Regions from separate parts of the Mixta sp. BE291 genome, predicted to be linked through region 3. Evidence: riboswitches for the same ligand, from Rfam matches in the RefSeq annotation. Region 3 holds a riboswitch; each other region holds the start of a gene.

Region 1 (2,265 bases), on a different contig from region 3:
AGGCCGAACACCGCCACCAGCACCGGCAGCACCAGCGTCATTGCGCACAGGCGCAGCAGCAGCTGGCGGCCGGGAAAGCGCCGTCGCCAGAGCGCACGGGCCAGCGGAATCGCCGGTAATACCGACAACAGGGCGGAGAGCAGCGCCTGCAAAAATGAAAACGCCACAACATGATGCAAATAGCTATCCTGCAGCAGGCTGCGCCAGTCGCTTTCCGGCGCGCTAAACCACAGCGCGCCAAAGGCCAGCAGCGCCACGCCGACCAGCAGCATGGCGGTCAGCAGGCCAGGCCACAGCCAGCCGGGAATCAGCGGCTGACGGCGCGTTGCCATGAATTAATCCATTCAGCGCGCTGCTGCGCAACCTGTTGCGGGGTAAATTCCAGGGCGGTTTTCGGCACCGTTAAAGTTTTGAAACCCTCTGGCAGAGCGGTGTGGGTGACCGGATACATCCAGTTGCCGGTGGGGATGGTCTGCTGGAACGGCTCACTGACGATAAATTGCATAAACTGCTGCGCCAGCTGTGGCTGACGGCTATTTTTCAGCTGGGCTGCCACTTCAACCTGTAAATAATGCCCTTCGGCAAAATTCGCCGCCGCATAGCGATCTTTCTTCTCCGCAATCAAATGATAAGCCGGGGAGGTGGTGTAGCTCAGTACCAGATCGCCTTCGCCCTTCAGAAACAGGCCGTAGGCTTCGCTCCAGCCTTTGGTTACGGTAACGGTTTTTTGCGCCAGCTTCTGCCAAGCCTGCGGCGCGTCGTCGCCGAACACTTTTTGCATCCACAGCAGCAGGCCGAGGCCCGGCGTGCTGGTACGCGGATCCTGATAAATAACGCGCCATTTTTGATCGCTTTCAACCAGCTCTTTCAGGCTTTGCGGCGGGTTTTTCAGCTTGCTTTTATCGTAAACGAAGGCGAAATAGCCGTAGTCATAGGGAATGAAGGTACTGTTGTGCCAGCCGCCCGGCAGCGTCAGGCTGGCGGTATCCACCTTGCCGGACGCGAACAGGCCGGTCTGTTCTGCCGCCTGGATCAGGTTGTTATCCAGCCCCAGCACCACGTCAGCTTTGCTGTTTTTGCCTTCCATGCGCAGACGATTCAGCAACGATACGCCATCTTCCAGCGCGACGAACTTCAGTTCGCAGCCGCATTGCGCTTCAAACGCTTTCTTTACCGCCGGGCCGGGGCCCCATTCAGCCGCGAAAGAGTCATAGGTATAAACGGTTAAGGCAGGTTTGGCAGCAAAAGCCGGGGCAGACAGCAACAGCAGAACGGGCAAAACTTTTTTCAACACGTTGCGCTCCTTGAGGAGGAAAAGTAACAGGGCGCATGATCTGAGGGGAGTACCGCATCTCAAATCCCTACGCCGGTATCAACCGGATCAGGTTCGACGGGTTTCTCTCAGTGAAAAACCGGATGGTTTTGCCACACCCCGTTGAGAACGGCTGTTAGTGTAGTGTTTTCGTTGGGTTAACGAAAGCGTCAGGTTTCCGGCGGGGCGAACCAGGCGGATTTAAAATCAAACCAGCCCAGCGTATTCATGCGCACGCCGCGCATGCTGCGCTGTCCTTCCAGCAGCAGCCAATGATGAAACAGCGGATGCAGATAGTGGTTATCCATTAGTTTTTTACACCACTCCGCTAAGGGCAACGCCTGCTGACGCCAGCGCCCGGCATCGCTCTCCCAGTCAATGTCGATGCAGTGATGCAACAGCGGCAGCTCATACAGCAGCGCGAACACGGAAAACTCAAGCGGCAGGGTGAAATTCACGCTGCCCAACCAAAGATCGCTTTTCGCCGCGCCGTGATACCAGCTGTCATAATCCACTTCCTGGGTAATCAGGCGTACGCCCTGCGCCGCCAGCAGCGGCTCCAGCAGCTGAGCGATGCCCCGATGTTCAATATGATCGCTGTACCAGGTCAGCGTCAGCTCGCTAAGCCCTTGTGGTTTGATGGTGAGGGGGTGTTCCGGCCGATGTTGCCAGTGTGGCAGCAACCCCCAGGCAGGAAACCAGTAGCGTTGATAACCGGCGCTGGCGTTACTCAGCAACGTTATCGGATTAAGTAAGGTATTGACCCAGCGGCGTATGTGACCATCGCGCCCTTTTTCCGAACGCTGATCAAATAGCAGAAAGTAGCAGCCTTCTTCCAGTCGACTCTCTTGCGACTTCTCCTCTTCGCTGCCGCCCTGTAACTTCACACCGGCGTAAACCAGCTCTTCGCTGATTTCAGGCAACACCCAGATATTCACCTCGTCAATGAGCGC
Region 2 (2,265 bases), on a different contig from region 3:
ACGTGTTCGGTTAGCACGCCTGCGCGGTTAGTACCATTCTGACGCCAGTCCGGCCACTGAATTTTAATCTGCACGCCTTTATGCCGAAACTGAACCGACTGCTTTTCCGTAACGCTATCCAACGTGAAATCATTGACTTTATTTTCACATGCCAGCTTTTCCAACAGCTTAGTGACGCGGCGGAAAATGGCGGCAGCGGTTTGCGTTCTGTTGGACGGCGGATGCAGCGTAACGCAAATATTATTCAGCCCGCTGTCAGCCAGCGTTTCAAGCCGGGCGAGATCCAGATAGTCGCCATTGCTGTTGAAGGCGATATGGCTGTAGGGAAGGTACTGTTTCACCAGCGCAATTTTCTTTTCCAGCGCCAGATCCAGCAACGGTTCATTATAGAGGTTTAAGGAAATGCGATTTTCATAGCGTATTTCAGCCAGTTCGCGGCACACTTTTTCCAGCGCGGCCAGATCCATGTAGCGTTGCACCGATTGGCGGTTAGAAAAGCTGACCGGACAGTAATCGCATTTCCGGTTGCAGCTGTAAGACAGCTCCATATTAACAATCTCGACGTGCCGCTTAAATAAAATCGCCTGTTGCGACGCTGACAGGCTCGCGCTGCGACGGCTGTCTAAAAGATTTTTAATATTGTCATCAGAAGCAAAAATGATTTGCTCAAAATAGTTCATGGTCTCTCCTGCCTCAGCCAGCCTGCTGGTTGATATAGCGTTTTTGATGAATATCAGAGGCTAAACTGACCCGGCTCGCCGCTGAGATGAGCAGATGCTGTATGGCCCGTCTACGCCAGGCCAGCTTGTGCCAGATTAAACCAGGCGCACTAAACCAATCGGCCGAAAAACGCCTGTTAATGCTGTTTTTCCTGGTATAGAGAAGGGCGGCTTTAAAAAGCCTGGCGGCGCGGTGATGGCAGGTTCTTTTGCCCGCAAGCGCAGGCTTACTGAGAATGCTGATCGCTGTCGCGGGTCGCTGTGCCGTAAGCCGGGCGATGCTGACTGTAAGGGTTGTGTCTGCCTCTCGCCGCTGGCATTATCTTGTACAGGTCTGAATAAGACGCTAATTACAATCTGTTGATGTACATGACTCGGGGTGCCCTTCGTATGAAGGCTGAGAAATACCCGTACCACCTGATCTGGATAATGCCAGCGTAGGGAAGTCAGATGCCTGACCGGCATTGCCTTCTTGAGCGCCGGCCAGGAGCATTATGAAACAGCCTGACCTGCCTGATAACGCGCTTGTTGCGCACTCTCTTTCCCTGTTCCGCCAGCGCGCGCCGCTGATCCACTGCATGACCAACGATGTGGTGCAATCTTTTACCGCCAACGTTTTGCTGGCGCTGCACGCTTCGCCCGCCATGGTGATTGATGCCGAAGAGGCGGCGCAGTTCAGCGCGCTGGCCGATGCGCTGCTGATTAACGTCGGCACGCTGACCCAACCGCGCGCCGCGGCGATGCTGGCGGCGGTCAACGCCGCTAACCAGGCGGGCACGCCATGGACGCTCGATCCGGTAGCGGTAGGCGCGCTGCGTCTGCGCAGTGAATTCTGTCAGCAGCTGCTGGCGCTGCGTCCCGCCGCCGTACGCGGCAACGCATCTGAAATCCTGGCGCTGGCGCAGCAGCAGGGCGGCGGACGCGGCGTGGATACCCGCCACAGCGCGGAATCGGCGCTCTCCGCTGCCCGTGAACTGGCGCAGCGCTACACGACCATTGTGGCGATCACCGGCGAGGTGGATTACGTTACCGACGGCGAGCGCATGCTGCGTATTGTGGGCGGCTCGCCGTTGATGACGCGCGTGGTGGGCACTGGCTGCGCGCTTTCGGCGGTGGTGGCGGGGTTTGCCGCGCTGCCGGGCGATCGGCTGCTGCATATTGCCAGCGCCTGTCGGATTATCGGCTGTGCGGGCGCGCAGGCGGCGGCGGCAGCCAACGGGCCAGGCAGCTTTATTCCTGCCTTTCTTGATGGGCTGTGGAATCTGAATCAGGAGACGCTGGCATGAAACGAATTAACGCGTTAACCATTGCCGGTACCGATCCCAGCGGCGGCGCAGGCATTCAGGCCGATCTAAAAACCTTTTCTGCGCTGGGCGCGTATGGCACCAGCGTGATTACCGCACTGGTGGCGCAAAACACCTGCGGCGTGCAGTCGGTCTATCGTATCGAACCCGAATTTGTCGCCGCGCAGCTCGACTCGGTATTAAGCGATGTACGCATCGACAGCGCCAAAATCGGTATGCTGGCACAGAGTGACATTGTCGAA
Region 3 (2,265 bases):
TTAACCAGTTAAACGTTCTGACCGAGCGCGTAGGTGGCAGTAATGAACTGGTAGATTTTTGGCTTAATGCGCGCAGGCAGCTATTGGTTGCTTATTATCAGGTCGTTGGTATCAAACCGAATAAAGAGTCTCTGACCGCCCTTGATGAAAAGGCGCTCGACAATTTTTGTCAAAGCCTGGTGGATTACCTCTCTACCGGCCACTTCAACGTTTATGAACGTATTATCGAAGAGATGACCGGCGACAGCCCGTTGCTGGCGGCAGCCCAAATTTATCCCGCGCTGCAGGGGAATACCGAACAGATCATGCAGCTGTATGACACCCATCTGGAAGCCGCTATCGATCACGATAACTGCCTGGAATTCCAGCAGGCGCTCTCTGAGGTGGGCGAAGCGCTGGAAGCGCGCTTTACGCTGGAAGATAAGCTGATCCAGCTGGCCTTCGAGAACAATTTAGCAACGCTGACCGCAGCCAACGATCAGCCGCTCGCCCGACCTGCTTAATTATTATCAGGTTGTAGTTTTATTAACGCCCCTTTATGCTGAAGGGGCTTTTTTATGACCTTGCCGCAGCGTCACGCGTGTAAGGTATCGTTTGCAGCGCGTCTGCAGCGAGATTTCTTCTTGTCGGAGTGCCTTTTAGGCTGAGACCGTTAATTCGGGATCCGCGGAACCTGATCAGGTTAGTACCTGCGAAGGGAACAAGAGTACAGATGCTTTCATGGCGTCAATACGTATTGACGCCATGTCGTTACTCCTTCCGAACTCCGGACAAGCAATGTTCCTTTATCTGGAGTTTGCTATGTCTGCTAAACCAACCCGTCGTGAACAACGCGCCCAGGCGCAACAGTTTATTGCCTCCCTGCAGGGAACTGCGTTTCCCAATTCAAAACGTATCTGGATCACCGGCAGTCGTCCCGATATTCGCGTGCCGATGCGCGAAATCCAGCTTAGCCCGACGCTTACCGGCGGCGATAAAGCTTCCCCCGTGTATGAAGCCAACGAGCCGGTGCCGGTTTACGATACGGCGGGCGCGTATGGCGATCCTGAAGCAACCATCGATGTGCATCAGGGGCTGCCGCGCCTGCGCAGCGCCTGGATTGAGCAACGCCATGATACCGAGCAGACTACGCTAAGCTCCCGTTATAGCCAGCTGCGTCTGCAAGACGAAGGGCTTGATCATCTGCGTTTTGATAACCTGCCGCGTCCACGTCGTGCCCAGGCGGGACGGCGCGTTACCCAGTTGCACTACGCGCGCCTGGGAATGATCACGCCGGAAATGGAGTTTATTGCCCTGCGGGAAAATATGGGCCGCGAGCGAATTCGAAGCGAAGTGCTGTTGCAGCAGCATGCGGGGCACGGTTTCGGCGCCCAGCTGCCGGAAAACATTACGCCGGAGTTTGTGCGCCAGGAAGTGGCCGCGGGCCGCGCGATCATTCCCGCCAATATCAATCATCCCGAAGCGGAGCCGATGATTATCGGGCGTAATTTTCTGGTGAAGGTAAATGCCAACATCGGTAACTCTGCCGTAAGCTCCTCAATTGAAGAAGAGGTAGAAAAGCTGGTTTGGTCTACCCGCTGGGGCGCGGATACCGTGATGGATCTCTCTACCGGCCGCTATATCCATGAAACGCGCGAATGGATTTTGCGTAACAGCCCGGTGCCGATCGGCACGGTGCCCATTTACCAGGCGCTGGAAAAGGTCAACGGCATCGCAGAGAACCTGAACTGGGAGCTGTTCCGCGATACGCTGCTGGAGCAGGCGGAACAGGGCGTGGACTATTTTACTATCCATGCTGGCGTGCTGTTGCGTTACGTGCCGATGACGGCGAAGCGTCTGACCGGCATTGTATCGCGCGGCGGCTCGATTATGGCTAAGTGGTGCCTTTCCCATCATCAGGAAAGCTTTCTCTATCAGCATTTCCGTGAAATCTGCGAAATCTGCGCCGCCTATGATGTTTCCCTGTCGCTGGGCGATGGGCTGCGTCCTGGCTCGATTCAGGATGCTAATGATGAGGCGCAATTTGCCGAGCTGCATACGCTGGGCGAGCTGACTAAAATCGCCTGGGAATATGATGTTCAGGTGATGATTGAAGGGCCGGGCCATGTGCCGATGCAGATGATCCGCCGCAATATGACCGAGCAGCTGGAGCATTGCCACGAAGCGCCGTTTTATACCCTCGGCCCGCTGACCACCGATATCGCCCCTGGCTATGATCATTTCACCTCAGGCATCGGCGCGGCGATGATTGGCTGGTTCGGCTGC

Evidence for each region. Region 3 has a riboswitch for thiamine pyrophosphate ahead of thiC (phosphomethylpyrimidine synthase ThiC). Riboswitches for the same ligand answer to the same signal wherever they lie in the genome.
Region 1: another riboswitch for thiamine pyrophosphate. It lies ahead of thiB (thiamine ABC transporter substrate binding subunit); the one in region 3 lies ahead of thiC (phosphomethylpyrimidine synthase ThiC).
Region 2: another riboswitch for thiamine pyrophosphate. It lies ahead of thiM (hydroxyethylthiazole kinase); the one in region 3 lies ahead of thiC (phosphomethylpyrimidine synthase ThiC).

Annotation. Positions count from the first base shown of each region.
Region 1 covers NZ_JAVDXN010000003.1:157,854-160,118, reverse strand. Annotated here, with positions in the region: gene thiP (thiamine/thiamine pyrophosphate ABC transporter permease ThiP) at 1-332, opposite strand, end outside; gene thiB (thiamine ABC transporter substrate binding subunit) at 308-1,294, opposite strand; TPP riboswitch at 1,341-1,445, opposite strand; gene sgrR (HTH-type transcriptional regulator SgrR) at 1,483-2,265, opposite strand, start outside.
Region 2 covers NZ_JAVDXN010000002.1:403,894-406,158, reverse strand. Annotated here, with positions in the region: gene J2X14_RS06990 (radical SAM/SPASM domain-containing protein) at 1-680, opposite strand, end outside; TPP riboswitch at 1,085-1,180, shown strand; gene thiM (hydroxyethylthiazole kinase) at 1,214-2,005, shown strand; gene thiD (bifunctional hydroxymethylpyrimidine kinase/phosphomethylpyrimidine kinase) at 2,002-2,265, shown strand, end outside.
Region 3 covers NZ_JAVDXN010000015.1:28,741-31,005, reverse strand. Annotated here, with positions in the region: gene rsd (sigma D regulator) at 1-503, shown strand, start outside; TPP riboswitch at 618-717, shown strand; gene thiC (phosphomethylpyrimidine synthase ThiC) at 802-2,265, shown strand, end outside.